2 regions of the Variovorax sp. efr-133-TYG-130 genome follow, and region 1 is predicted to be linked to the other one. Evidence: riboswitches for the same ligand, from Rfam matches in the RefSeq annotation. Region 1 holds a riboswitch; the other holds the start of a gene.
What was found. A riboswitch is a leader RNA that binds a small molecule or an ion and turns the genes downstream of it on or off. The one in region 1 is predicted to bind glycine.
Positions count from the first base shown of each region.

Region 2: linked by a shared signal. The riboswitch ahead of QRN67_RS21455 (D-amino acid dehydrogenase) and the one ahead of gcvT (glycine cleavage system aminomethyltransferase GcvT) in region 1 are both predicted to bind glycine.

Region 1 is NZ_JARVTD010000040.1:42,900-57,386, forward strand. It holds gene QRN67_RS30230 (electron transfer flavoprotein-ubiquinone oxidoreductase) at 1-652, shown strand, start outside; gene QRN67_RS30235 (hypothetical protein) at 742-981, opposite strand; gene denD (D-erythronate dehydrogenase) at 1,078-2,097, shown strand; gene QRN67_RS30245 (TRAP transporter substrate-binding protein) at 2,143-3,111, shown strand; gene QRN67_RS30250 (TRAP transporter small permease) at 3,108-3,602, shown strand; gene QRN67_RS30255 (TRAP transporter large permease) at 3,688-4,965, shown strand; gene QRN67_RS30260 (AraC family transcriptional regulator) at 4,953-5,741, opposite strand; gene QRN67_RS30265 (MFS transporter) at 5,833-7,023, shown strand; gene QRN67_RS30270 (L,D-transpeptidase Cds6 family protein) at 7,103-7,576, shown strand; gene QRN67_RS30275 (hypothetical protein) at 8,166-8,726, shown strand; glycine riboswitch at 9,042-9,132, shown strand; glycine riboswitch at 9,145-9,257, shown strand; gene gcvT (glycine cleavage system aminomethyltransferase GcvT) at 9,303-10,475, shown strand; gene gcvH (glycine cleavage system protein GcvH) at 10,539-10,910, shown strand; gene gcvP (aminomethyl-transferring glycine dehydrogenase) at 10,959-13,868, shown strand; gene QRN67_RS30295 (DUF3014 domain-containing protein) at 13,894-14,487, opposite strand, start outside.
Region 2 is NZ_JARVTD010000027.1:74,692-89,178, reverse strand. It holds gene QRN67_RS21485 (glycosyltransferase) at 1-873, shown strand, start outside; gene QRN67_RS21480 (hypothetical protein) at 878-2,461, shown strand; gene rfbC (dTDP-4-dehydrorhamnose 3,5-epimerase) at 2,476-3,027, opposite strand; gene rfbA (glucose-1-phosphate thymidylyltransferase RfbA) at 3,024-3,920, opposite strand; gene rfbD (dTDP-4-dehydrorhamnose reductase) at 3,944-4,834, opposite strand; gene rfbB (dTDP-glucose 4,6-dehydratase) at 4,831-5,901, opposite strand; glycine riboswitch at 6,016-6,104, shown strand; glycine riboswitch at 6,119-6,237, shown strand; gene QRN67_RS21455 (D-amino acid dehydrogenase) at 6,331-7,632, shown strand; gene QRN67_RS21450 (FIST signal transduction protein) at 7,651-8,931, opposite strand; gene QRN67_RS21445 (PhaM family polyhydroxyalkanoate granule multifunctional regulatory protein) at 8,977-9,729, opposite strand; gene QRN67_RS21440 (aminotransferase-like domain-containing protein) at 9,821-11,275, opposite strand; gene QRN67_RS21435 (LysE family translocator) at 11,398-11,997, shown strand; gene QRN67_RS21430 (DMT family transporter) at 11,994-12,980, shown strand; gene QRN67_RS21425 (aminotransferase-like domain-containing protein) at 13,034-14,236, shown strand; gene QRN67_RS21420 (LysE family translocator) at 14,260-14,487, shown strand, end outside.

The DNA.
Region 1 (14,487 bases):
CGTGAGCCGCATCAAGGGCAGCCACGCCGCCATCAAGACCGGCATGCTCTGCGCCGAGGCCGCCTTCGAGGCGGTGCAGGCCGGCCGCCAGCACGACGAACTCACCGCCTACCCCGAAGCCTTCGAGAAGAGCTGGCTGCATGCGGAGCTGAAGAAGGCGCGCAACTTCAAGGCATGGTTCAAGAAGGGCCTGGGCGTGGCGACGCTCATGAACGGCATCGAACAATGGCTGCTGAAGGGCAACATTCCATGGACGCTGCGCCGCAACAAGGCCGACCACCTGTACCTGAAGCCCGCCTCGGAGTGCAAGCCCATCGTCTATCCCAAGCCCGACGGCAAGCTCACCTTCGACCGGCTTTCCAGCGTGTTCATCAGCAACACCAACCATGAAGAGCAGCAGCCGGCCCACCTGACGCTGAAAGACCCGACGGTGCCGGTGAACATCAACCTCGAGAAGTTCGCCGGCCCCGAAAGCCGCTACTGCCCGGCCGGCGTGTACGAGTTCGTGGGCACCGAAGACGGCAAGCAGCGCCTGCAGATCAACGCGCAGAACTGCGTGCACTGCAAGACCTGCGACATCAAGGACCCGACGCAGAACATCGTGTGGGTCACGCCTGAAGGCGGCGGCGGGCCGAACTACGTCGGCATGTAAGGCGCCTGCGCCTTTCGAAGGAGGCCCTCTTCGGAGGGCTTTTTCTTTTCCTCGGAGCCCTTTGCTTCCCTGGAAGCATCGGCATCCGCTCAATCGCGCGCGATGAGCTTGCCCGCGACGAATCCTGCCACGACGGCACCGGCGATGGCACCGGGCAGCGAGAAATTCGCGCTGGCCAGGCCAGCAAGCGCCCCCGCACATGCGCCCAGGAAGATCCAGGCCCACAAGGCGCGCCTGCGCCGGTAACGCGGCAAAGGCTTCTGCGCGAACACGCCGTTCGCGACCAGCCATGCGATGGCGATGAGCCACAAAACCACGACCGTCAGCATCCGGCGTCTCCTGTCGATGAAATCCGCGAAACCGCCAACGAGCATGCCACAGCCCGCGGCCGCGCTTATTCTTGGCGCTCAAAGGAGACAAGACCCATGCAGATCGTCATCACCGGCGGCGCCGGCTTTCTGGGCGCACGCCTCGCACGCACGCTGTTGAAGCAAGGCAGCCTTTCGCTGGCCGGCGCACCGGCCCGCACCATCGAACGCATCACGCTGGTCGACCGCGCCGCCCCGCCGCCCGACCTCGCATCCGATGCGCGCATCACCGCCGTCACCGGTGACCTGAACGCGCAGCTCGCTGCCGATGCCGACGCCGGTTTCTGGCACCTGGCTGACGCCATCTTCCACCTGGCCGCCGCCGTCAGCGGCGAATGCGAGGCCGACTTCGACCTCGGCATGCGCAGCAACTTCGCGGCCACGCATGCGCTGCTCGAAAAGGTACGCGCGCTCGGCACGAAGCCCGTGCTGGTGTTCTCCAGTTCGCTCGCCGTGTTCGGCGACTCGCCCGAGCAGCCGTTGCCTGAAGTCATCGAAGACCACACGCTGCCGACGCCCCAGACCAGCTACGGCATCCAGAAATTCATCGGTGAACAGCTGATGGCCGACTACACGCGCAAGGGTTTCGTGCGCGGGCGCAGCGTGCGGCTCATGACGGTGAGCGTGCGGCCGGGCAGGCCGAACGGCGCGGCTTCGGGTTTCTTCAGCGGCATGATCCGCGAGCCGCTCGCCGGGCTGCGCGCCGCCTGTCCGGTGCCGGACTCGACGCCTGTGGTCGTCGCGTCACCGGCGCGAACCATCGAGGGCATCGTGCGCGCCGCCGAAGCAACCGACGCCGAATGGGGCCCGCGCACCGCGCTCAACCTGCCCTCGCTCGCCACCACGGTCGGCGAAATGGCGCTGGCGCTCGAGCGCGTGGCCGGCAAGGCGGCCACCGCCCTGCTCGACCGCACGCCCGACCCGGCGGTCCAGCGCATCGTGAAGACCTGGCCCGGGCACTTCGAGACGGTGCGCGCGAAAGCCTTGGGGCTCTTGCCCGACGAGAGCTTCGAGGCCGTCATTCGTGAGTACGTCCGTGAAAATCCCGACGCGGTAAAGCTCCCGGTTGTTGCATAGTCCGTTGCGCCTGACGCGTTCCTGACCCAACTCCCCGGAGACAACATGAAATTCGGCCCCATTGCCGCCGCCTGCCTTTCGCTCGCCCTGAGCTCGGTCGCCTTTGCACAGACGACCATGAAGATCAGCATTTCGACTGCGCAGAACTCGCACCAGGGCGTCGCCATCGACACCTTCGCCAAGGAAGTCGAGAAGCGCACGGGAGGCCGCTACAAGGTGCAGACCTTCTACAACGGCTCGCTCGGCGGCGAGCGCGAGTCGATCGAGGCGGTGCAGCTGGGCACGCAGGAACTCGCGTTCTCCTCGACCGGCCCGGTGCCCAACTTCGTGCCCGAGACCAAAATCCTCGACGTGCCCTTCCTGTTCCGCGACAAGGCCCACGCGCGTGCCGTGCTCGACGGCCCGATCGGCCAGGAGATGCTGACCAAGTTCGACGCCAAGGGCTTCAAGGCGCTGGCGTGGGCCGAGAACGGCTTTCGCCACATGACCAACAGCAAGCGCGACGTGAAGGCCCCCGAGGACCTCAAGGGCCTGAAGATGCGCACGATGGAAAACCCGGTGCACATCGCGGCCTACAAGGGCTTCGGCATCATCACCACGCCGATGGCCTTCCCTGAGGTGTTCACCGCGCTGCAGCAAGGCACGGTCGACGGCCAGGAGAACCCGCTGCCGGTCATCATCTCGGCCAAGTTCGACCAGGTGCAAAAGCACCTGTCGCTCACGGGCCACGTCTACTCGCCCTGCATCTTCGTGATGAACAAGGCGACCTTCGACAAGCTCAGCGCGGCCGACAAGCAGGCCTTCCTCGACGCTGCCAAGGAAGGCACCAAGGCCAACCGCGCGCGCGTGGACGAAGACGACGCCAAGGGCGTGGCCGACCTGCGTGCCAAGGGCATGACGGTGATCGACAACGTCGACAAGGCCAAGTTCGTCGCCGCGCTCGCGCCGGTCAATGCCCAGTTCGAGAAAGACTTCGGCAAGGCCAATCTCGACAAGATCCGCGACTACAAGTGAAAGAAAAATTCCTGGGCATCGAGCGCTGGACCACCGGCTTCTCGATGCTGATGGCCTGCGCGATGCTGGTCGTCGCGTCGGCCCTGGGCGTGTTCCAGATCGTCACCCGTTTCGTGCTGGAGCAGCCGGCCGAATGGAGCGAGATCCTGATCCGCGTGAGCCTCATCTGGATGGTGTTCATGGGCATCCCGATGGCGTTCAGACAGGGCGCGATGGTGAGCGTGGACGTTCTCTACCGCTGGAGCCCGCCGCGCATGCGCCGCGTGCTCGACGCGGTGGTGAGCGTCGCCGCGCTGGTGCTGATGCTGATCGTGCTGTGGTGGGGCTGGGACTACGCCATGCGCGGACGCGTGCAGTCGATGGCCGGCCTCGAGAGCATCTCGATGGTGTGGTCCTACCTGGCGCTGCCCGTGGGCTCGCTGTTCTGCCTGTTCGGCATCGTCGGCAATTTTCTCGACCCCAAGCGGCTCGAACTGGAGACCGCGCAATGAGCGCCGCGCTGGGCCGCCCCAGGCAAGCGAACGGTCCCCTCGGGGGGCAGCAAGGACACGAAGTGCCGAGCGTGGGGGCTGGATCATGAGTGTGGTGATGGTTGCGACGATGGTGCTTTGCTTTGCACTGTCGGTATCGGTGGCGGTGTCCATCGGGCTGGCGTCGATCCTGGGCATCCAGGTGACGAACGCCAACATGCTGATCTCCGTGAAGGAGATGTTCAATTCGATCAACAAGTTTCCGCTGGCGGCCATTCCGTTCTTCATCCTGGCCGGCAACCTGATGGAAACCGGCGGCATCTCGCGCCGGCTGGTCGAATTTGCCAAGAGCATCGTGGGCGGCGTGCAGGGCGGCCTGCCGATGACCTGCGTGCTCACCTGCATGATCTTCGCCGCGGTGTCGGGCTCGTCGGTGGCCACCACCTTCGCGATCGGCGCCATCCTGATCCCGGCGCTCATCAAGCACGGCTACCCCACTTCCTACGCTGCGGCCCTTCAGGCCACCAGCGCGGAGCTGGGCGTGATCATTCCGCCGTCGATCCCGATGATCCTGTACGGCGTGAGCGCTGAAGTGTCCATCGGCGAGCTGTTCATCGCGGGCTTCGGCCCCGGCATCCTGATCAGCCTGGCGCTCATGCTGTTCGTGTGGGTCTACTGCAAGTGGAAGGGCTGGGGCAAGACCGACGGCGAAGGCCGCATGCCCTTCGGCCGGGCCCTCTGGCAGGCCGGCTGGGCGCTGCTGATGCCGGTGATCATCCTCGGCGGCATCTACGGCGGCGTCTTCACGCCCACGGAAGCCTCGGCGGTCGCGGTGTTCTATGCGCTGGTGGTGGGCATGGTGATCTACCGCGAGATCAAGCTGAAGGACCTGTACGCCATCCTGCGCAAGTCGGTGATGTCTTCGGCGGTGATCATGTTCATCATCGCCAACGCGGGGCTGTTCGCGTTCCTCATCACCCGCGCGGGCGTGCCCGACGCCATCGGCCACTGGCTGCAGGAGGTGCTGCAGTCGCCGGCGATGTTCCTGCTGGGCGTGAACGCGGCGCTGTTCGTGATCGGCATGTTCATCGAGACCAGCGCCGCGATCATCGTGCTGGCGCCGATCCTGGCGCCGGTGGCGGTGCACTTCGGCATCGACCCGGTGCACTTCGGGCTGGTCATGGTGGTGAACCTGGCCCTGGGCATGATCACGCCGCCCTTCGGCGTGAACCTGTTCGCGGCCTGCACCGTGGCGCGAATATCACTGGACCGCATCGTGCGGCACCTGGTGCCCTTCGTGCTGGTGATCATGGCGTGCCTGATGGTGATCACCTACGTGCCCTGGATCTCGCTGGCGCTGCGCGACCTGGTCTACGCCAGGTAGTCCCGGCGCAGGTACACGCTGGGCGGCACGCCCAGCGTGCGCCGGAACATCGCGGTGAAGGCGCTCGGGCTCTCGTAGCCGTGCGCCAGCGCCACCTCCAGGATCGACGCGCCCGCCGCCAGCCGCGGCAGGCTCAGCAGCAGCCGCGCCTGCCGGCACCACGCACCGAAATTCATGCCCGTCTCGCGCTGGAACAGGCGCGCGAGCGTGCGGGTGTTCATGTGCAGGCGCAGCGCCCAGTCGTCCAGCGTGGCGGGCAGCGAAGGGTCGCGCACCAGTTCCTCGCACAGCACGGCCAGGCGCGCATGGCGCGGCATCGGCACGTGCAGCGAGAGCGCGGGGGCCGCCTCGATCTCGTCGAGGATCAGCTCCATCACCCGCTCGTCGCGGCCGCCCGGCGCGTAGTCCAGCGGCAGCGCCACGGCGGTGACGATCAGCTCCCTCAGCAGCGCGCCGACATGGATCACGCGGCATTCGGCGCCCAGGTCGGCGCGCGTGCCGGGCTCGACGAACACGGTGCGCATCTTCACCTCGCCGGCCATGCGGATCTGGTGTTCCATGCCCGCCGGCACCCACACCCCGCGCCCGGTCGGCACCACCCAGCTGCCGGCCGCGGCGCTCACCAGCATCACGCCAGAGATCGCGTGGATCAACTGGCCGCGCCGGTGCGCATGCGGCGGTATGAAAGCGTCGCCGGCGGGGTCGGTGGCCAGCACCGCCACGGCGCGCGGGGTCGACTCGCCCTCTTCGGGCCGCAGGTTGATTGCTTTGTCCATTTCTCGACGATGCTTGTTGATTCGTAGCGAGAACATCTTCGCACGGCTTCCTACGATGCTCTTTCCTCAAGGAAACGAAAGAAGCGATCGAATGAACAAGCGCCGACTCGGGTTGCTCACCGGCACCCATGCCGTCAATGACCTCTACCAGGGCCTCGTGCCCGCACTGCTGCCGTTCATGGTGCTGGAGCGCGGCTACAGCTACACCGCCGTGGCGGGCCTGATGCTCGCGGCCACCGGGCTGTCGAGCGTGGTGCAGCCGCTGTTCGGCCTGTACGCAGACCGCCATCCGCGCGGCTGGCTGGTGCCCACCGGCTTCATGGTGGCGGCGCTGGGCGTGGTGCTGGCAGGCTTGAGCCACAGCTACCTGCTGACCTGGATCGCGATGGTGCTGTGCGGGCTGGGCATCGCGGCCTACCACCCGCCCGCCACCGTGGCGGCGCGCGCGGCCGGCGGCGCGTCGCAGAAGGCGATGAGCGTGTTCTCGGTGGGCGGGACCATCGGCGCGTCTTTCGCGCCGGTGCTGGCGGCCGCCGTGGTCAGCGGGGGCAGCCTGTCGCGCAGCTACCTGCTGGTCGTGCCCGCGCTGGCGATGGGCGTCGTGTGGATGGCCGCCAATGCCGGCAGCGGCGCGGCCTCCGCCGCCACGGCGGCCGCTGCGCGCAAGGCAGGCGCCGAAGTGCTGAAGCCGCACAACGACTGGCGCGCCTTCAGCCTGCTGGTCGCGACCATCATCGGCTGGTCGATCCCTTACGTGACGGTGCTGTCGATGCTGTCGCTGCGCATCACGCGCGACCTGCATGGCACCGCCTTCCAGGGCGCCGCGGCGCTGACCTCGTTCACCGCCGCGGGCGCTGTGGGCACGCTGCTCGGCGGCTGGCTGGGCGACCGCATCGGCCGCATGGGCACGATCCGCGCCGGCTACCTGCTCGCGCTGCCGTCGCTCGCGGGCCTGGTGCTCGCGCCAGATGCCGGCTGGGCGCTGGCCTGCACCGCGCTGCTCGGCATGTGCATGTTCCTGCCCTTCGCCGCGCAGGTGACGCTGGCGCAGGACTACCTGCCGCGCAACCCGGCCACGGCCAGCGGCATCACGCTGGGGCTGGCGCTGTCGGTGGGCGGCCTGGTGTCGCCGCTGTTCGGCATGCTGTCCGATGCGCGCGGCCTCGGCGTCACGCTCACGACGGTGCTGTGCGTGCTTTGCGTCGCGACGGTGCTGGCCTTGAGGCTGCGCAACCGGTCGATGCAGGCGATGCCGGCCGAGGTGGAGCGAGCGGCGGCCTGAGCCTCGCGCGGCGCGTTGGTTCACTGCCAGAATCGGCGTCGGACTCGACGCCTATAACCGACAAAGAGGGAACTGCGCCATGAACCGATCCTTGACGACCACCAGCCTGCTCGCCGGTGGACTGCTGCTGGCCACGGCCGCATTCGGCGCCACGCCGCCGACAACGCCGGCAACGCCCACAGCTACCGAGACAGCAGCCCCCGCTCCCACGGTCGGCATCGCCGAAGTCGAGGCCGCGGTGCGCGCCTGGGCCGCGGCCTGGTCGGCCCGCGACGCGGACCGCTACCTCGCCGCCTACGCGCCCGACTTCACGCCGGCGCGCAACCAGGACCGCAAGCGCTGGGAGACCGAGCGGCGCGCGCGCATCGCGGACAAGTCGAGCATCAGCGTGGGCATCGAAGACCTCGTCATCAGCATCAACGGACAGGCCGCGAGCGCCAGGTTCAAGCAGGTCTACCGCGCCGACAAGGTGAAGGAAACGGGTCGCAAGACACTCGAGCTGCAGCGCGTGGGCAACCAGTGGCTGATCCGCAAGGAAAGCGCGGGCGGCTGACGGCTCACAACCCAGCTTCGTCAGGGCCCAGGCCACGGTGCCCAACTGCATCACGTTGAGCGCCATTCCGGCAATGTGGAGCTGGCGGAACCGGCGGGCCGAAACGTCCAGCGCCGGGATCGTGCCGCGCAGCAGGTCCATGCGTGGAATGATCAGCCAGCGGCGCAGCGAAAAGGCCAGTCCGGCGACGAAGGCCATGCCCGCGGCAAATGCCGGCCTGCCCGACCAGGCGTAGCAGAGCGCCGCCGCGCTGCCCGTGAGCATCGTCGCGAGGTAATACACGTTGAACAGGCCACGGATGAAGCGCGAGTCCAGCGGCGTGTCGTGCTTGAGGATCAGCAGCGGCAGCGATCCCATCATGAAAAAGCCCATCCACACGAGCAGCAGGACTGTCGCCATGAGTGCAAAGACGATGGGAAGCATGAGGTGGGCCCCTTCCGCGGTGCCGGAGCATACCGCCGGGCAAGGCAGTCGAGGTACCGGGAAATCGTGCGGGGCCAACGCCATTTCCATAAGCGAAAAGGGTTCATGAAGATGTCACCGCTTGCAACGATGCTGCTGCCCTCGATCTCCGAAAGCTGTGGCTGCCATGTTTCCCACCAAGACCGACAAGGCGCGCGACGAACTCCAGGGCGGACAGCGCACGCTCAGCCAGCGTGAACGCGCACTGCTGCTCATGGCCGACGGGCGGCGTTCGCTGAGCGACTTCAGCCCGCTGTTCAGCACCCGCGACGAAGCCGAGCAGGCCATCCAGACGCTGGTGCAGCGCGGCTATCTGCAGACTCCGAAGGTGGCGGTTGCCCCCGGCAAGGCCGTGCCCCCTGCCCCGGCGCCCGCCCAACCCGCACCGCTCCCCGCGAGCGAGCCGATCCAGATCGCCACATCGGCCGACACCTTCGACGGCAAGCGCTCCCTGGCCACCACGCGCATGTTCCTGTTCGACATCTGCGAGCGCATGTTCGTGCGCCGCGATCCCAAGTTCGCGCTGCAGATGCGCGACGCCCTGCGCGAAGCCCGCGACCGCGAAGCCATGCTGACCATCGCCGCGCTCATGCTCACGGAAATCGAGAAAGCCGCCGGGCCCGAGCGCGCCGAATCGCTGCGCGAGCGGATCGACAAGCTGCTGCCGCCGGCTGAAGTCGTGCACTGACTGGAACAGCGCTCTCTTGTGCCGAGTGCTGTTAGGGGCGCGCTCACGCCGACGGGGTACCTTGCTCCGCGAATGTCCTCCGCCCTTCGGGCTCCCCCTTTATTTCGCTGCGCAAGGCACCCCATCGTCGTGATCGATAGACCACGCGGTTGAACTGCCCGAACAAGCGCCGTACCCACCGTGCGCGGGGCGCCGGGTGCTCCCCGCAGCGAAATAAAGGAGGAGCCCGAAGGGCGGGGGACATTCGCGGAGGGGAGCACGCGGTGGCCTGCGCACAAGCCCTGAACACAGCGCTCCTTCCCGTATCAACTACACTCGGCGGGGTCAGGAGAGAGCCCCGCCAGCCGGGGCCGCCGAAGGCGCAGGGGTTTCCCGAACGCTCAGGCAAAAGGACTGACAAGGCGCCGGCGAACACCGGCGTTTCCTTGCTGGAGAGAGGCCGCCGTACCGCAAACGGCGCAGCGGCCCACCGAAGGAGCAAACCCCGATCGTGGGGCGAATCTCTCAGGTAAAGCGGACAGCAGGGGTGGCCCATGGCTTGCGTCATGGATTTTGTCTGCCCCTTTGGAGTGCCCCGTGGCCGCTTCCTCCGCACCCGCTACCGAACTTCTCAAGACGCCGCTGCACGACCTTCACGTGGAGCTCGGCGCCCGCATGGTGCCCTTCGCCGGCTATTCCATGCCGGTGCAGTACCCCGCCGGCCTCATGGCCGAACACAAGCACACGCGCGATGCGGCCGGCCTGTTCGACATCTCCCACATGGGCCAGTTGCGCCTCGTCGGCCCCGACGCCGCGGCCGCCTTCGAAACCCTGATGCCCGTCGACGTGATCGACCTGCCCGCCGGCAAGCAGCGCTACGGCCTGCTGCTGAACGACGAAGGCGGCATCCTCGACGACCTGATGTTCTTCAACGAAGGCCACGGCTCGCTTTTCGTGATCGTCAACGGCGCCTGCAAGGTGGCCGACATCGCGCACATCCAGCAGAAGATCGGCTCCCGCTGCGAGGTGCAGCCCTTGCCCGACCACGCCCTGCTCGCGCTGCAGGGCCCCAAGGCCGCGGCCACGCTGGCGCGGCTGTCGCCCGGCATCGAGCGCTTCGTGTTCATGACCGGCGGCGCGCTGCAGATCGGCGGCATTCCCGCCTTCGTCACCCGCAGCGGCTACACCGGCGAAGACGGCTTCGAGATCTCGGTGGCCGCGAAGGACGCCGAGCCGCTGGCCCGCCTGCTGCTGGCCCAGCCCGAGGTCAAGCCCATCGGCCTGGGCGCGCGCAATTCGCTGCGGCTCGAAGCCGGCCTGTGCCTGTACGGCAACGACATCGACACCACCACCACGCCGGTCGAGGCTTCGCTCAACTGGGCGATGCAGAAGGTGCGCCGCGCTGGCGGCGCGCGCGAAGGCGGCTTCCCCGGCGCCGCGAAGATCCTCGCGCAGCTCGCCGCCGCCACGGCGGGCACCGCCGGCCACACCGACCACGACACGCTGAAGCGCAAGCGCGTGGGCCTCGTGGCGCTGGAGCGCATTCCGGTGCGCGACGGCACGGTGCTGCAGTCATTCGAAGGCCAGGACATCGGCATCGTCACCAGCGGCCTGCTCGGCCCCACGGCCGACCGCTGCATCGCCATGGGCTACGTGGCCACCGCCTTCGCCGAGCCCGGCACCCGCGTGCAGGCCATCGTGCGCGGCAAGCCGGTGCCGATGGAAGTCTCGACCATGCCTTTCGTGCCGACCCGCTATTACCGCGGCTGAACGCGGCAGACCCGGCTAGGCTCTGCACCCCGATTCATTTTTTCCACGAGGAGTTTTCTCACCATGAGCATCAAGTACACCAAGGACCACGAATGGGTGTCGGCCGAAGGCGACGCAGCCACCGTCGGCATCACCTTGCACGCGCAGGACGCGCTGGGCGACGTGGTGTTCGTCGACCTGCCCGAAGTCGGCAAGACCTTTGCGCAGGGCGAAGTTGCCGGCGTCGTCGAGTCGGTCAAGGCGGCAGCCGACGTTTTCATGCCCGTGTCGGGCGAGATCACCGAAGTGAACGAAGCCCTGCGCGCCGACCCGTCGCTGGCCAACAGCGACCCGCTGGCCGCCGGCTGGTTCTTCAAGGTCAAGCTGAGCGAGCCCGCGCAGCTCGACGCCCTGCTGGACGCCGCCACCTACGACAAGTTCGCGGCCGAGTCCTGATCGCCTGATTTTTCTTCCGAGCCCCCTTCTTCCCGAGCCCCCACCGCCATGCCGATTCCCGCCCTTCCCTCTTTGCAAGAACTAGAGAATGCCGAAGAATTTCTCGCCCGCCACATCGGCATCGATGCGGCGGACGAGGCGCGCATGCTGCCGGTGATCGGCTCGGAAACGCGCTCGGAGCTCATCGACGGCATCGTGCCCGCGGCCATCCGCCGGGCGCGGCCGATGCGGCTGCCGGCCCCCGTGACCGAAGCCGACGCGCTGGCCGAGCTGAAGGCGATGGCCTCGAAGAACAAGGTGTTCAGGAACTTCATCGGCCAGGGCTACTACGGCACGCACACGCCGGGCGTCATCCTGCGCAACATCCTCGAGAACCCCGCCTGGTACACCGCCTACACGCCCTACCAGGCAGAGATCTCGCAGGGCCGCATGGAAGCCCTGCTCAATTTCCAGACGATGGTGTGCGACCTCACGGGCATGGCCATCGCCAACGCGTCGATGCTCGACGAAGCCACGGCCGCCGCCGAAGCCATGACGCTCGCCAAGCGCAGCGTGAAAGCCAAGAGCAACGTGTTCCTGGTGTCGGGCGACTGCCATCCGCAGACCATCGAAGTCATCAAGACGCGCGCCGCGCCGCTGGGCATCGAGGTGAAGGTGAGCACGGTGTCGGAAACGCTGCCGCACCTGATGGTGAGCGGCGCATTCTTCGGCGTGCTCGCGCAGTACCCGGCCACCACCGGCCACGTGCACGACCTGCGCCCGCTCGCGGGCCATGCGCACCAGTGCGATGCCGCCTTCATCGTGGCGGCCGACCTGCTGGCGCTGACGCTGCTGGTCGCGCCGGGCGAGTTCGACGCCGACATCGTCTGCGGCACCACGCAGCGCTTCGGCATGCCGCTGTGCAACGGCGGCCCGCACGCCGCCTACCTGGCCTGCCGCGACGAGTTCAAGCGCTCGCTGCCGGGACGCCTGGTGGGCGTGAGCGTCGACACGCACGGCCAGCCCGCCTACCGCCTCGCGCTGCAGACGCGCGAGCAGCACATTCGCCGCGAGAAGGCCACCTCCAACATCTGCACCGCGCAGGTGCTGCCGGCCGTGGTGGCCAGCATGTACGCCGTGTACCACGGGCCCGACGGCCTCACGCGCATCGCGCAGCGCGTGGCGGCGCTCACCGCCATCCTGTCGGCGGGCCTGTCGCAGATGGGCCGCGAGCCGGTCAACACCACCGCCTTCGATTCGCTGACGATCCGCACCGGCGACGACACGCCGGCCATCATCGAGCGCGCGCAGGCCGCCGGCGTCAACCTGCGCCAGCGCCTGCAGCAGCACCTGGGCATCTCGCTCGACGAGACCACCACGCGTGCCGACGTCGAGACGCTGTGGGCCCTGTTCGCGCCCGCCGGCAAGCAGCTGCCGCGCTTCGACGACCTGGCCGCGAACACCACGCCGCTGATCCCCGAAGACCTGCGCCGCGCGAGCGCCTTCCTCACGCACCCGGTGTTCAACACCCACAAGAGCGAGACCGCCATGCTGCGCTACATCCGCAGCCTGTCGGACAAGGACCTGGCGCTCGACCGCAGCATGATCCCGCTGGGCAGCTGCACCATGAAGCTCAACGCGACCAGCGAGATGATCCCCATCACCTGGCCCGAGTTCGCCAACATCCATCCCTTCGCGCCGGCCGACCAGCAGCTCGGCTACGCCCAGCTCGATGCGCAGCTGCGCGCCTGGCTGTGCGAGGCCACCGGCTACGCGGGCATCAGCCTGCAGCCCAACGCGGGCTCGCAGGGCGAATACGCGGGCCTGCTGGCCATCAAGTCCTTCCATGAAGCCAAGGGCCAGGGGCATCGCAACATCTGCCTGATTCCATCTTCCGCGCACGGCACCAACCCCGCGAGCGCGCAGATGGTGGGCCTGCAGGTGGTGGTGACGGCCTGCGACGCGCAGGGCAATGTCGACATGGACGACCTGAAGCGCGCCTGCGAAAAGCACAGCGCCAACCTGGCCGCGGTGATGATCACCTACCCCAGCACCCACGGCGTGTTCGAAACTCGCGTGAAGGAACTCTGCGAGCTGGTGCATGCGCACGGCGGCCGGGTGTACGTGGACGGCGCCAACATGAACGCGCTGGTCGGCGTGGCTGCGCCGGGCGAGTTCGGCGGCGACGTGAGCCACCTGAACCTGCACAAGACTTTCTGCATTCCGCATGGCGGCGGCGGCCCGGGCGTGGGTCCGGTCTGCGTGGTCGAAGACCTGGTGCCGTACCTGCCGGGCCATGTGACGGCCGGCGTGCCCTCGCACGGCGTGGGGGCCGTGTCGGCGGCCCCGCTGGGCAACGCGGCCGTGCTGCCGATCAGCTGGATGTACTGCCGCATGATGGGCGCCAAGGGCCTGCAGGCCGCGACCGAGACGGCCATCCTGAGCGCCAACTACATCAGCGCGCGCCTGAAGGACCACTACCCCACGCTGTACGCCAGCCCCAATGGCCACGTAGCGCACGAGTGCATCCTCGACCTGCGCCCGCTCAAGGACACCAGCGGCGTCACCGCCGAGGACGTGGCCAAGCGCCTGATCGACTACGGCTTCCACGCGCCCACGCTGAGCTTCCCTGTGCCCGGCACGCTGATGGTGGAGCCCACCGAGAGCGAGCCGCTGGCCGAGCTCGACCGCTTCATCGACGCGATGATCGCCATCCGCGGCGAAATCCGCCGCATCGAGGAAGGCGTCTGGCCGAAGGAGGACAACCCGCTCAAGCACGCGCCGCACACCGCCGCGAGCCTGCTGGGCACCGAGTGGAGCCACCCGTACTCGCGCGAACTCGGTGCGTTCCCGCTGGCCACGCTCAAGAACGCCAAGTACTGGCCGCCGATCGGCCGCGTCGACAACGTGTACGGCGACCGCAACCTGTTCTGCAGCTGCGTGCCCGTGGGCGACTACCAGGAAACCGAAGAGGCCTGAGTCCAGTTGCCCAGGCCGGCCTGGGCTACTGCGACTTCTTCTTCGCGAGGTCCGCGGTCGCGATATGCTGGCGCAGCCCGCGCAGGCTGGCCTTCATCTTGCGCTCGTTCTCCGGGCCCATGCGCACCATGATCTTCTGGCCGGCGCTCGCCTTCTCCAGCGCCTGGTCGACGTACTCGTAGCGCACCCACGGGCGCTGCGAAGGCACGTCGCCCTTCACCTCGACCAGCCGCACCTGCACCGGGCCCTTGGGCTCGGGCGCCTGCAGCAGGTTGTCGATCACCGCGATGAGCCGGTCGTTGAAGTAGCGCCCCGGGTAGCCCAGCTCTTCATAGGCCTGCTGGAACAGCGGATAGAGCCTGGCGTACACCGCCGCGGCCTTGGCCGGATCGACCGACTGCACCAGCATCACGAAGCCGTTGTAGCGCGCCGCGTTGTTGGCGGAAATGGTCTGCGCCTCGCCCTGCCCCTCGGTGATGAAGCGCTGGCCCGTGGGCTGCACCGGCCATGCGCTGGCGGGCGCCTGCTCGCGCGCCAGGTTGTCCACCGTGGCCACGAAGCGCCGCACGATGCCGTCGGAACGCAGGAAGGCTTCGGCGTTCTTCGCGCCCAGCAGCTC
Region 2 (14,487 bases), on a different contig from region 1:
GCTGCAATGCCATGCATCGACATCTACGTCTTTGACAACATGTCGAGCGACAACACGGCCGAAGTCGCTAGAGCCGAAGGCGCCCAAGTGAGGACAGTCACCTTGCGCGGCAAGGGTAACGTCGTGCGGCGCATGTTCGCGGACACCGAAGCGGATGTCTACGTGATGGTGGACGGCGACGGGACATACGATGCATCCTCGGTCTGCCGGATGGTAGACAAACTCCTCGACGAAGGGCTCGATATGGTCGTCGGGTGTCGGGAAACAAGCGCGCAAGAAGCCCACGCCGCCTATCGACGCGGCCATCAATGGGGCAACAAGATGCTTACCGGAAGCGTCAAGGGCATCTTCGGCGGCGATTTCAACGACATGCTCTCGGGATACCGGGTCTTCTCGCGTCGATACGCCAAGTCCTTCCCGGCACTGTCGCGGGGGTTCGAGACCGAAACCGAGTTGACGGTCCACGCGCTTGAGCTGCGCATGCCCTATGGAGAACTGATGACGCCGTATGGATCCCGCCCCGAGGGATCGGCGAGCAAGCTGTCTACCTACCGTGACGGCTGGCGCATCCTCAAAACGATCATCCGGCTTCACGCGAGTGAGCGCCCCATTGCATTCTTCGGTGCATGGGCCGCTGCGTTCTGCATTGCCGCGCTTGTACTCGCTTTCCCGCTTCTTATCCAGTATCTAGAAGCAGGGAACGTTCCCCGGCTCCCCACGGCAGTGCTGTCCGCATCGCTCATGCTAATGGCCATGCTCGCCCTGACGTGCGGGTTGATCCTGCAGAACATCACCCAGGGCCGGCACGAGATGAAGTGCTTGGCCTTCTTAGGTATTCCGGCCACTCGTTCCGACACTGCGGCCGGGCACTGAACAGATGAAATTTCTGAGAGAGACGAGAGTTCCGATCTGGCTGGTCTTGGGTCTGGGCGCGCTGGTCTATTGCTACTTCTATTTGAACCACCCGGCGCTGCCAGGTAACAACCTCGAGTACCCCAGAGGGTGGTGGGGCTGGTTCGATCAAGGGGAATACATCAAGGCAGCAGCCGCCATCAGGGCAGGAGACTTTTCTCCCGGCAAGCATGCGTATCCGCCGCTATACCCGGCGATCGGTTCGATCTTCCTGCCGGTCCTGCCTGTACATCCCTTCTTCTTTTTCAACCTGCTAGGCGTCCTGGCGTTTTCATACGTTTTCGTTGCATTCGCAACGCGTTACGTATCGCAGCTCGAAGCATTCTTGTTGCTTGCGATTTCGCTGTACTTCAACGAAATCATCATTCTCAACTTCGCGATCCCGTGGACAACAACTGGCACCGCGGTTATTTATGCAGCAACCATCTATCAGCTTCTCCGAAAGTCGAAGCAGGAAAAGCTGAACAGCGGCATAGCGCTGGAAAGCATCAAGGCGTTTTGCTTTTCAGGCATATTCAGCCTGCTAGTCATTCTTCGTCCGGTAGATACAGGAGCCGCTGCGGTCTTCTATCCGGCATACCTCTATTTCTCGTACAAAAGCCTGTGCATGAGCGGGGCAGCAGCGCCAAAACGCAACGCACTCCTGTTCGCTCAAGTCATCGCGCTCGGTGCAGGCCTGCTCATCGGGATCGGCTTGTTCTTCTTGTTCAACCTAAAGGTCTACGGCCAGATACTGGGCGGCTATTTCAAGTCGACAGCTGTGGGCTCCGGATACTTCCCTCTAGAGTTGCCGCGGAAGATCTTCTCGCTGGTCTTTGATTCGAACACGTTTTTTCTGGAGCCGAACGGATCGCTGGTCACGCATTTTCCATGGCTGATATTGGGTATTGTGGGCACGCTTGCCGCTTTGGCGCGTGGCCCAGCGCTGCTTCGCATGATGGCGGCAGCGATCTGCCTCCAGTTCTGTCTGTATGCGCCTTATGGCGACTTGCTGCCCAATGGGGTCTATCGTTACTACAACATCCACTACTTCAAATGGATGTTTCCGTACCTTGCATTCTTCGGTTGGCTCGTGGTCCGATGGATATTTGAAGCTTCCAAAACTGCACGCGCCAAGAGACTCGCTATTCGTTTGCTGGTTGTCCTGATCACGGTCTCCGCGATGCTGGCCGTGCAATACAAGGTAAAGCCGGCGTCGCCAATTGCGATCAAAAAAGTCGGCCCAGGCAACAGCATTTCCTTCTCGGCCAATGGGGACGGGATCGATTTCATCGACTTCTACGGCTTGGCCGGCGGCTTCAACGAAATCTACCTCGGCGACCATCATATGCTCGCCGATGGTAAGCCGTTGATCCGCGTCAGGGAATTCAGACTGGTGCCAGCGCCCTGGGGAGTGCGCGTTTTCTTTAACCAACGGATAAGAGCCAAGGAGTTTCTGCTCACGCCGGACAAAGGCGTCATTCCACCTTCGGATGAGTTGAAGATAAAAGCCTCAACCTATCGGTTCAGCCTAGGCTGGCCTAGCTTGGTTCATGACAGTCCCCGGTGACCGCCCCCCGATGGTCAACGCTGGAACACCTCAGCCGCATCGAACTGGGCCCCTGCCGCATCCTTGACGGACAAAACAGGAGCACAACCGACATCAGGCCACTCGATGCCGATCGATGCATCATCCCAACGAATGCATCGCTCGTAGGCCGGCGCATAGTAGTCCGTCGTCTTGTAGAGAAAGTCGGCCGTCTCACTCAACACGAGGAATCCGTGGGCAAATCCTGCTGGCACCCATAGCTGCCTGTGGTTAATTTCTGAAAGCTCGACGCCGACCCATCGTCCGAAGGTGGGTGACGATCGGCGGATGTCCACAGCAACGTCGAAGACAGCGCCGCTGACCACGCGCACGAGCTTGCCCTGAGCATGCTCGATCTGATAATGAAGTCCGCGCAGAACGCCCTTGGTCGAGCGCGAATGGTTGTCCTGCACGAAATCGACATGCTGGCCAACGGCCTCGTCGAACGATTTCTGGTTGAAGCTTTCGAAAAAGAAACCGCGCGCATCACCGAACACCCTGGGCTCGATCACGAGCACTTCAGGAATTGCAGTCGGCGTTGCCTTCATGACCGCACCTCGTCGCTCAGCAACCGCTTCAGGTATTTGCCGTAGCCGCTCTTCTCCAGCGGCGCGGCGAGCCTCTCAAGCTGCGCGTTGTCGATGAACCCGTTGCGCCAGGCAATTTCTTCCGGGCACGCAATCTTCAATCCCTGCCGATGTTCCAGCGTCGCAATGAACTGCCCGGCTTCAAGCAGGCTATCGTGGGTACCGGTGTCGAGCCAAGCGTAGCCGCGCTGCATGATCTGGACATTGAGCTGGTCGCGATCCAGATACGCCTGATTGACGGCCGTGATCTCCAATTCGCCCCGTGCGCTCGGCTTCACAGCCTTTGCAATATCCACCACCTGGTTGTCATAGAAGTACAGCCCCGTGACCGCATAGCTGCTCTTCGGCTTCAGGGGTTTTTCTTCGATGCTGCTGGCCTTGCCCTTGGCGTCGAAGGCCACCACGCCGTAACGCTCGGGGTCTTGCACGTGATAAGCGAATACCGTGGCGCCGGAAGTCTTGGCATCGGCGTCCGCGACCAGGTTCACGAAATCGTGGCCGTAAAAGATGTTGTCCCCCAGCACCAGCGCGCTGGGCGAGTTGCCGACGAACTTGTCCCCGATGATGAAAGCCTGCGCAAGCCCGTCCGGGCTGGGCTGCACTTCATACTGCAGATTGATGCCCCACTGGCTGCCATCGCCCAACAGTTGCTGGAACCGCGGCGTGTCCTGCGGCGTGCTGATGATCAAAATGTCGCGCATGCCGCCGAGCATCAGCGTGCTCAGCGGGTAGTAGATCATCGGCTTGTCGTACACCGGCAGCAGTTGCTTGCTCATGGCAAGCGTTGCCGGGTGCAGGCGAGTGCCCGAGCCACCGGCCAGGATGATGCCTTTGCGTTGCGTCGTCTTGGTCATGCTTTTCTTTTCGTGGATGTTCTTCACAGCGTCTCGCGCAGCATGCGCGCAACGCCTTCCTGCCAAGGCGGCAGGCGCAGGCCGAAAGTGGTCTGCAGCTTGGTGGTGTCAAGACGCGAGTTGTGCGGGCGCTTCGCAGGGGTCGGGAAGGCGCTGGTCGGCACGGCCTCGACAGCCTGCGGGCCGGCCTTGAGCTCGACGCCGGCCTGCTGCGCCATTTCGAGCACGAAGCGCGCATAGCCGTGCCATGTCGTTTCACCGCCCGCAATCGCGTGATAGAGCCCGGCCTTGGCCGGATCCTGCAGCGTGGCGCGGATGGCATGGGCCGTCACGTCGGCCAGCAACTCGGCACCAGTGGGCGCACCGAACTGGTCGTCGATGACGGTCAGCTTGTCGCGCTCCTTGGCCAGGCGCAGCATGGTCTTGGCAAAGTTGCCGCCGCGTGCCGCGTACACCCAGCTTGTGCGGAAGATCAGGTGGCGCGGGCAGTGCTGCGCCACCAGCTGCTCGCCTTCGAGCTTGGTCTGGCCGTACACGCTGAGCGGGCCGGTCGCGTCGCCTTCCTTCCAGGGCTTGCTGCCGCTGCCATCGAAGACGTAGTCGGTCGAGTAGTGCACCATCAGCGCGCCGATCTGCTGGGCGGCCTGGGCCACCGCGCCGGGCGACGTGGCGTTGAGCTTGCGCGCGAATTCGGGTTCGCTCTCGGCCTTGTCAACGGCCGTGTGTGCTGCGGCATTCACGATCACGTCGGGGCGGACCTTCAGCACCGTCTCGGCCAATTGCTCCGGCCTGCTGAAGTCGGCGTGGAAATCGGTGCTGTCGAAATCGAGCGCCACCAGTTCGCCCAGCGGCGCAAGGCTGCGCTGCAGCTCCCAGCCGACCTGTCCGCCCTTGCCCAGCAGCAGCAGCTTCATGCCGCGGCCTTTGCGTCGTATTGCTTCTCGACCCACTCGCGGTAGGCGCCGCTTTGCACGTTGCGCACCCACTCGCTGTTCGCGAGGTACCACTCGACGGTCTTGCGGATGCCGGTGTCGAAGGTCTCGGCGGGCTTCCAGCCAAGTTCGGCTTCGAGCTTGCGTGCGTCGATGGCGTAGCGGCGGTCGTGGCCGGGGCGGTCGGTGACGTAGGTGATCTGTTCCTTGTAGGGCTTGCCGTCGGCCTTGGGGCGCAGCTCATCCAGCAGCGCGCACACGGTATTGACGATCTCGATGTTCGGCTTCTCGTTCCAGCCGCCCACGTTGTAGGTCTCGCCCAGTTGGCCGGCTTCGAGCACGCGGCGGATGGCGCTGCAGTGGTCCTTCACGTACAGCCAGTCGCGCACCTGCATGCCGTCGCCGTACACGGGCAGCGGCTTGCCGGCCAGCGCGTTGACGATCATCAGCGGGATGAGCTTCTCGGGGAAGTGGAACGGGCCGTAGTTGTTGGAGCAGTTGGTGGTGAGGACCGGCAGGCCGTAGGTGTGGTGCCAGGCGCGCACGAGGTGGTCGCTGGCGGCCTTGCTGGCCGAGTACGGGCTGTTGGGCTCGTACTTGTTCTCTTCGGTGAAGGCCGGGTCGGTCTTCGAAAGCGAGCCGTAGACCTCGTCTGTCGACACATGCAGGAAACGGAAGGCCGTTTTCTGGTCGGCCGGCAGCGCGCTCCAGTAGCCGCGCACCGATTCGAGCAGGCGGAAGGTGCCGAGCACGTTGGTCTGCACGAAGTCTTCGGGGCCGTGGATCGACCGGTCGACATGCGACTCGGCGGCAAAGTTGACCACGGCGCGCGGCTTGTGCTCGGCCAGCAGGCGGTCGACCAGGGCGCTGTCGCCGATGTCGCCCTGCACGAAGATGTGCTGCGGGTTGTTCTTGAGCGATGCGAGCGTCTCGAGGTTGCCGGCGTAGGTCAGCTTGTCGAGGTTCACGACAGGCTCGTCGCTGTTTGCGATCCAGTCGAGTACGAAATTGGCGCCAATGAAACCGGCGCCGCCGGTAACCAGGATCATGAGGTCCCCTGTTGTTGTGGAACGATCGCCCTGCGGCAAATCAACAGGCGATTATCCCATTGGCACGCTGGCCTTAATTCCGCAGTTGGCACCTGCGCAAGCCCCGCCTACAATCGCCCCACTGCAGGAGAGCGGGCCATCAAATGGCCCTACCGAAGGCGCAAACTCCCATAAACGCTCAGGTCGGCCCGAACAGGGGGTCAGTACTGCATCAACTGAAACGCCGTCTGGAGAGCCATCGCACCCTTTCAACATGGTCGCGATGCACCGAAGGAGCAAACCCTCTGCGAGCGCAGCGGGGTGAATCTCTCAGGTACCGAGGACAGGGGGAGCGGCAACTTGGACAGCGGTCGTCCGGTTGCTTGCTATTAATTCAATAGTATTCACCCTCGCCCGCCGTTCAAGCGCAGCACCTCAAAGGTACTTGAAATGCGCGTGATCGTTCTTGGCGCCGGCCTGCTCGGCGTGACCTCGGCTTACTACCTCCAGCAACTCGGCCACGAAGTGACCGTGATCGACCGGCAGGCCACCCCGGCCGCCGAAACCAGCTTCGCCAATGGCGGGCAGATTTCCGTCAGCCATGCCGAACCCTGGGCCAACCCCAGCGCGCCGCTCAAGGTGCTGCAGTGGCTGGGCAAGGAAGACGCCCCGCTGCTGTTCCGCATCCGCGCCGACATGCGCCAGTGGCTGTGGGGCCTGCAGTTCCTGCGCGAATGCACGCAGGCGCGCACCCGCCACAACATCGAGCAGATCGTGCGTCTTGGCACATACAGCCGCTCGATGTTGCAACAGTTGCGCCGCGACACCGGCATCGCCTACGACCAGCGCACCCAGGGCATCCTGCACTTCTATACGACGCAGAAGGAATTCGACGGCGCCCTCGCGCCCGCCGAGCAGATGCGCGCCCTGGGCTGCGAGCGCCAGGTCATCTCGGCCGATGAGGCCGTGAGGATCGAGCCCGCCCTCGCCCACATCCGCCCCAAGCTGGCCGGTGCCACCTACACGGCCGAGGACGAATCCGGCGATGCCAACCGCTTCGCGCGCGAACTCTCCCGGCTCGCAGCCGAAGCCGGCGTGAAATTCCTGATGAGCCACACCGTCACCGCCCTGCGCGAGGCCGGCGGCAGCATCGACCACGTGGAGGTCACCGATGCCGAAGGCCGCTTCCAGCGCATTCGCGGCGACGCCTTCGTGATGGCGATGGGCTCGCTGAGCCCGCTGCTCGCGGCGCCGCTGGGCATCCGCCTGCCGATCTATCCGGCCAAGGGCTATTCGGTCACGCTGCCCGTCAAAGACGCCTCCAAAGCGCATCAGGTCTCGCTGACCGACGACGAATTCAAGCTCGTGTTCTCGCGCTACACCTCGGAATCCGGCGACCGCCTGCGCATCGCCGGCACGGCCGAGCTCAACGGCTACGACCGCGACCTGAACCGCGTGCGCTGCGAAGCCATCGTGCGCCGCGTCGAAGAGCTGTTCCCCGGCGCCGGCGACACCACGCAGGCGCAGTTCTGGACCGGCCTGCGCCCCGCCACGCCAAGCAACGTGCCGCTGATCGGCAAGACGAAGCTTGCGAACCTGTTCCTCAACACCGGCCACGGCACGCTCGGCTGGACGCATGCCTGCGGCTCCGGCAAGTCGATCGCGCGCATCGTGAGCGGGCTGGCGCCGGAGGTGGATTTCGCGTTCACGGGGATGCCGGCGCCGCAGCCACGCATGCTGCAGCCGGCGTGATCCGCGACTGAAAGGTGTTCAGTCGTTGGACGTGAACACCGTCAACACCCCGGTATAGCCATACAGGTGGTGCCGCGCGATCTCCCCGGCGGCGAAGAAGCCGACCAGGGGCACGTCGCCCAGCGCGTGCCGCACGATCTGCAACTCGGCGCCCGGCGCGCCGAAATGCGGGCCGCCACGCCCGGAACAGCTCACGTACACCGCACCCGCGATGCGCCGCGCCGGATGCGGCGCCGCCTCGGCCTCGCCGGCAGCCACGGCGCGCGCGGTGGCCAGCGTCTGCTCTTCGGGCTCCAGCTCTTCGCGGATCTCGGCGCAGATGCGCATCAGGTCGGCCCGCGCCGCCTGCGCATTGCGGCGGCAGAAGGTCAGCCGCATGCCGGCTTCGGCCGTGTCGGCAATCGCGATGCCGCGCCGCGTCGGGTCGAGCCCGATGATGTGGCGCACCAGCACGTCGGCGCCCAGGTCGCCGGTGCGGCGGATGCCGTCGCTGCCCGCGTCGGCCAGCCCGACCAGCGTGTTGCGCACGGCGTCGATGGCTTCCTGCGGCCTCTCCAGCGACACCTGCAGGTCGGCCAGCAGCACGTCCAGGGCGGGTTCGCCGTCGAGCCTGAGCAGCAGGTTGCCGTCGGCTTCGGTGATCTCGCGCTCGCGCACCGCGCCCGAGCGCAGCGGCTGGCAGCCCTGCGTGACGCGCGACACCAGCCGCACGCCGTCGCCGAACACCACGCCCGACAGGCCGCCCGAGAACACACCGCCCGCCGCCCCATGGCCGCGGATGTTGCCGTTGCCGCCGACCGCGAACTGAAGCGCGCCGCCACGGCCCGACGAGAGCCCGCCGAACAGGTAGCCGGTGTCGGTGCGGCCCGCCATCTCGGCGATCAGCTCGGTCAGGTCGGGCGTGGCCGGGTCGGCGTGCACCAGCGCGGTGTGGGCCTCGAAGCCGCTCATTTCGGAGTTGCCCAGCGGCGCGACGCCGGAGAACACGCGGTACTGGTCGCTCGGCAGCGCGCAGAGCATCAGCGTCATGCCGGGCTCGTCGAAGTATTCGGCGTTGTTGGCCGCCACGCCGATGCCGACGGTGCCCGACCAGTCGGTCACCTCGGGCAGTTCGGCGCTCAGGTGGTCGAGGATGTCCTGCGCCTCGGCGGCGTAGTGGTCGGTGATGTAGAGCAGCCCGAGCGTCGGCGACGGCGCGTAGTCGGGCAATGCCATCTGTGCGCGCAACTGGGCCAGCACGAGGCCGGCCGCCATGCGCCATTGCGGGTGGGTGGCATGACCGGAGGGAAACAGTTTCATGATGCGTGCCAACCCGTTCTTTCCAAAAAATGTATGGGTATGACGTCAGCGCCGGCTGGAGGTTCGCTTGCGCGCGGCGGTCGACGTCTTTTTCCTGGCGGCCGGAGCCGCCGCCTTCTTTGCCGCGGCAACGGGCTTGCGGGCCTTGGTTGCCGCCGGCTTGCCGCCCATCGCCTTGCCGACCGCGTCGGCCAGCGGCTGGGCCATGGCCGGCACCTTCAGCTGCGCGGCGTCCTGCAGCGCCGAGCTGGCGATCTGCTGGAACTGCTCGGTGAGCGAGCCCCACCACTGCATGGGATCGACCACGCCGGCGCCCTCGCCGGCCGGACGTGCGCGCGTCTTCGTCTTCTGCGGCGCCGGCGCTTCCTCTTCCTCGGGCAGCTCGTCTTCTTCCTCGACCTCCTCGGGCTCCGGCTCCGCTGGGGCTGCCGGGGCTGCAGCCGCGGGCGCCGGGGCCATGGCCGCGGCCTGCTTGGTGAACGCGCTGGCGATGTCTTCCATGCGCACGTTCATGCCGCGCAGCGTCGACAGCGTCATCTTCTGCACCTCGAGCGCCTGGATGGTGGCCTTGAGCGCATGGCCGTTCTGCTCGAGCCAGTACTGGACCGTCTTGAGTTCCTGGATGCGCTTGTCGACTTCTTCCACGCTCAGGGTGGGCGCGACCCAGCTCGCGAGGCTCGGAATCCCAGGCACCGAACCGGCACCGGCACCCGCCGCGGCACCGCCGGCGAGGTTCTTCAGGAAGTCGAATCCGGGGACGAACTGGCTGAAGTCGAAGGGCTTGCTGGCGTTGCTCATGCGGAAGGTCTCCTGGGAGGGTTTTCTTGTGTTCCCAGCTTACTCCAAGCCCTTGCCGTCCGGCCCGGCCGGCGCGGGGATTTACCTGCTGTCAGAGTTCGTCGCGGACCTTGCTGAAAACCTTCCAGAAAGTGGCGTCCTGCGAGGTCGCGAAGTTGATGCGCATCATGGTGCTCGGCGGCCGGCGCGCATGGAACAGCGAGCCCGGCGCCAGCAGGTAGCCCTGGTCGAGCATGCGCTGCGTGAGCGCGTCGGTGTCCACGCCGGTGTCGACCCAGCCGAACAGCCCCGCCGGCTCCGACGCGAAGGTGCAGCCGTGCGACATGGCGAGCTTCACCGCCCGCCCCCGCGCCCCGTCGAGGCGGATGCGCACCCGCTCCGAATGCCGGCGCAGCTGGCCCTGGTCGATGCACCACGACAGCGCCCGCTCGAACAGCGTGGGCGAGGTCAGCGTGGCCAGCAGCTTGGTCTCGAGCAGCCGCTCCTTCAGCGCGGGCGGCGCGGCCAGGAAACCGATGCGCCAGTTGGGCGCCAGGATCTTGGCGAAGCCGCTCACGTAGATGGTGCGCTGCAGCCCGTCGAGCGCGCTGAGCCGGGTGGCGTGCTCGGGCGCGAGGTGGCTGTAGGTGTCGTCCTCGACGATGTGGAAGTCGTGCTCGTTGGCCAGCTTGAGCACGCGGTGCGCGCTGCCCGGCGTGAGGCTGTAGCCGGTCGGGTTGTGCAGCACGCTCACGCTCACGAACAGCTTGGGGCTGTGCAGCTTGCAGTACTGCGCCATCACCTCCAGATCGGGCCCGTCGGCGCGGCGCGGCACCGGCAGGATGCGCATGCCCAGCGCCTCGAGCCGCGCGAATTCGAGCGCCCACCCCGGCTCCTCGACCATCACCGGGTCGCCCGCGCGAAGCAGCGTGCGGCTCACGATGTCCAGCGCGTGGGTGGCGCCGATGGTGGTCACGATCTGGTCGGGCGTGGCCGGCACGTTGATGCCCACCAGCTTCTGCGACAGGCTGCGCCGCAGGCTCATGTCGCCGGCGGGCTCGCCGTACTGGAGCGACAGCTCCTGCAGGGCGGCCGTGCTGGTCATGCGCCGCACGGCCGTGGGCATGAAGGTCGACGACATCCAGTCGGGCGGGAACACGCCCATGCCCGGCTGCGGCTTGTCGCTGGGCCGGTGGAACATGCTGCGGATCAGCGAGCTGGCGTCGGCCGGCACGCGCGAGGCCATCATCTGCACGGCGATGGCCGCCGGCATGCCGATGGCATCCGTGCCATTGGTCCCATGGGTGCGATTGGCCAGGCGGCCTTCCTGTACCGGCGCGGCGTCGCGCACGTAGAAGCCGCGCTGCCGGCGGGCTTCGACCAGCCCCTGCGCCAGCAGCTGGTCGTACGCGGCGACGACCGTGTAGGGGCTCACCCCCTGCTGCCGCGCGCATTCGCGCACGGAGGGCAGCCGCGCGCCGGGCGGCAGCAGCCGGGTACGGATGCGTTCGGCCAGCCGGTCTGCCAGCTGCCCCGTGAGCGACTGGGTGGAGGTTCTTGTCAGCATGCGTGCCCGTGTTCCAGAAGAGCCTTGTGGGCTCTGTGCCGAAGGAATGACCAATACAGTTTCAGTGTTTGTTCGATCATCTGTACTGGAACTGTAATGGTCTCAAGTTTAGAGTGTGTGTCATGAACTGGCAAGAATTCACCGCGCTGCTGGTGCTGGCCACGGCGATGAGTTTCTCGCCCGGTCCCAACACCACGCTCTCGACCGCCCTGGCGGCCAACGGCGGCCTGCCGCGCGCGATGCGCTTCGTGGTCGCGGTGCCGGTCGGCTGGACGCTGCTTCTGGTGCTGTGCGCCGCAGGCATCGGCGCGCTGGTGGTGGCGGTGCCGCCGCTGCGGGTGGCCATCAAGGCCCTGGGCATCGGCTACCTGCTGTGGCTGGCCTGGAAGCTCAGCGGCAGCGCGACGCTCGGCAACGCCGACAGCGCCAGGCTGTCGGTCGGCTTCGGCCAGGGCGTGATGCTGCAGTTCGTCAACATCAAGGCCTGGCTGCTGGCGCTCACGCTGGTGGCCGGCTGGATCGCCGGGCAGCCCGATGCGCTGCGCCGCTTCGCCATCGTGGCGCCGGTGATGCTGTTCTTCGCCTTCGCCAGCAACTTCGCCTATGCGCTGGTCGGTGCCCTGCTGCGCGACTGGTTGTCCAAAGGCGCGCGGCTGCTGTGGTTCAACCGCGCGATGGGCCTGGTGCTGGTGCTCACCGCCTGGTGGATGGTGAGCGTATGAGGCCGGGCATCAAGGACGAGACGCTGGGCATGTGGCTCGGCGTCGTCGGCGTGGCCATGTTCGCCATCACGCTGCCGATGACGCGGCTGGCCACCGGCTCTCAAGACGCGCCGCAGTTGTCGCCCTGGTTCGTCACGCTCGGGCGCGCGGCGCTGGCCGGCGTGCTGTCGGCCGTCTTCCTGCTGGTGACGCGCTCGCCGCGCCCGGCCCCGCACCAGTGGCGGCCGCTGGGCATCGCGGTGCTGGGCAATGCCGTCGGCTTTCCGCTGCTGCTGGCCTACGCGCTGCGCGTGGTCACGGCCAGCCATGCGGCGGTGGTGACGGCGCTGCTGCCGCTGGTCACCGCGGCCGTGGCGGCCCGGGTGCTGCACCAGCGCGCACGGCTGGGTTTCTGGCTCTGCGCCATCGCAGGCAGCCTGCTGGTGGTGGTGTTCTCGGTACTGCGCGCCAGCCAGGCGGGGCACGGCTTCGGCTTCGAGTGGGCCGACCTGCTGCTGGTCGGCGCGGTCGTCGCGGCATCGTTCGGCTACATCTACGGCGCGCAGGTCACGCCGTCGCTGGGCGCCGAGCGCGTGATCTGCTGGGTCTGCGTGATGGCGCTGCCCGTCACGCTGCCGGCCACGCTGGCGCTCTGGCCGCGGCAGCCCGTTGCCACCTCGGCCTGGCTCGCCTTCGTGTACGTGGGCATGTTCTCGATGTGGATCGGCTTCTTCGCCTGGTATCGCGGCCTGGCGCTGGGCGGGGCGCTGCGTGTGAGCCAGACGCAACTGCTGCAACCATTCCTGTCGATCCTGGCGTCGATCCCGCTGCTGGGCGAGCCGCTCGACGTGGTGACGCTGGGCTTCGCGATCGCGGTGGTGTCCACCGTGGTCGTGGGCAAGCGGCTGTCGCAGCCGGCCAGCCCCGCCACCAACCCGGCACAGGCCGCAGCGCCGAAAATGACGCCTGCCGCCGCCCGCAAGGCCAGCCCGCACGGACGCTGATCCGCCGTACCCTCTCCTTCGAATCTCACCTCACCGCCTGAAAGAAGAAAGCCATGAACTGGAAACTCGCCGCCCGCGCCGCAAAGATGAACCCCTCGGTGCTGCGTGAAATCCTGAAGGTCACCGAGCGCCCCGGCATCATCAGCCTGGCCGGCGGCCTGCCCTCGCCCAAGACCTTCCCGATCCAGGCGTTCGCCGACGCCTGCGCCGAAGTGCTGCACAACGACGGCCAGGCCGCGCTGCAGTACGCCGCCAGCGAAGGCTACGCGCCGCTGCGCCAGGCCGTGGCCGACATGCTGCCCTGGGACGTCGACGCCTCGCAGGTGCTCATCACCACCGGCTCGCAGCAGGGGCTGGACCTGGTCGCCAAGGTGCTGATCGATCCGGGCAGCAAGGTGCTGGTCGAGACGCCCACCTACCTCGGCGCGCTGCAGGCCTTCGGCCCGATGGAGCCGAACCCGGTGGGCGTGGCCAGCGACGACGAAGGCGTGATCGTCGACGACCTCGTGGCCAAGGCCAAGGACGCGCGCTTCGTCTACCTGCTGCCCAATTTCCAGAACCCCACCGGCCGCACCATGACCGAGGAGCGCCGCGCCGCCGTGTCCGCCGCCGCCGCGCAAGCCAACCTGCCGATCGTCGAGGACAACCCCTACGGCGAGCTCTGGTTCGACGAAGCCCCGCCGCTGCCGCTGGCCGCGCGCAACCTCGAAGGCGTGATCTACCTGGGCTCGTTCTCGAAGGTGCTGGCTCCCGGCCTGCGCCTGGGCTTCCTGGTGGCGCCCAAGTCGATCTACCCGAAGCTGCTGCAGGCCAAGCAGGCGGTCGACCTGCACACGCCGATCTTCACGCAGCGCATGGTTTCAGCCGTCATGAAGGACGGCTTCCTGGACCGCCACGTGCCCACCATCCGCGCCCTCTACAAGCGCCAGCGCGACGCGATGATCGCAGCGCTCAAGCGCGAGATGGCCGGCCTGGACGTGAAGTTCAACGCGCCCAAGGGCGGCATGTTCCTGTGGGCGCGCCTGCCCGAGGGCGTCGACACCGTGACGCTGCTGCCCAAGGCGGTGGAGCGCAACGTGGCCTTCGTGCCGGGCGCGCCGTTCTACGCGGGCGAAGGCGATCCGCGCACGCTGCGCCTGTCGTTCGTGACCGCGAGCGTGGAAGAGATCGACACCGCCATCGCCGCGCTGGCACAGACGCTGCGCGAAGAACTGGTGCTGCTCGGCGACAAACAGCTCGCAGCCGCGCAGATCTGAAAGCACAACCCAGGAGCCCTCCCTTGATCGGCCTCGCGACGCTCTCGCTCTTCCTGCTCGCGGTACTGGCGCTGTTCCTGTCGCCGGGCCCGAACATGGCGTTCGTGCTCTCGCACGGCGTGGCCCATGGTCCGCGCGGCGGGTTCGCTGCGGCCGTCGGCATCTCGGCGGCCGACCTGGTGCACACGCTGTTCGCGGCCACCGGCGTCACCGCGCTGGTGGCGGCGTGGCCGCCGTCGTTCAACGTGCTG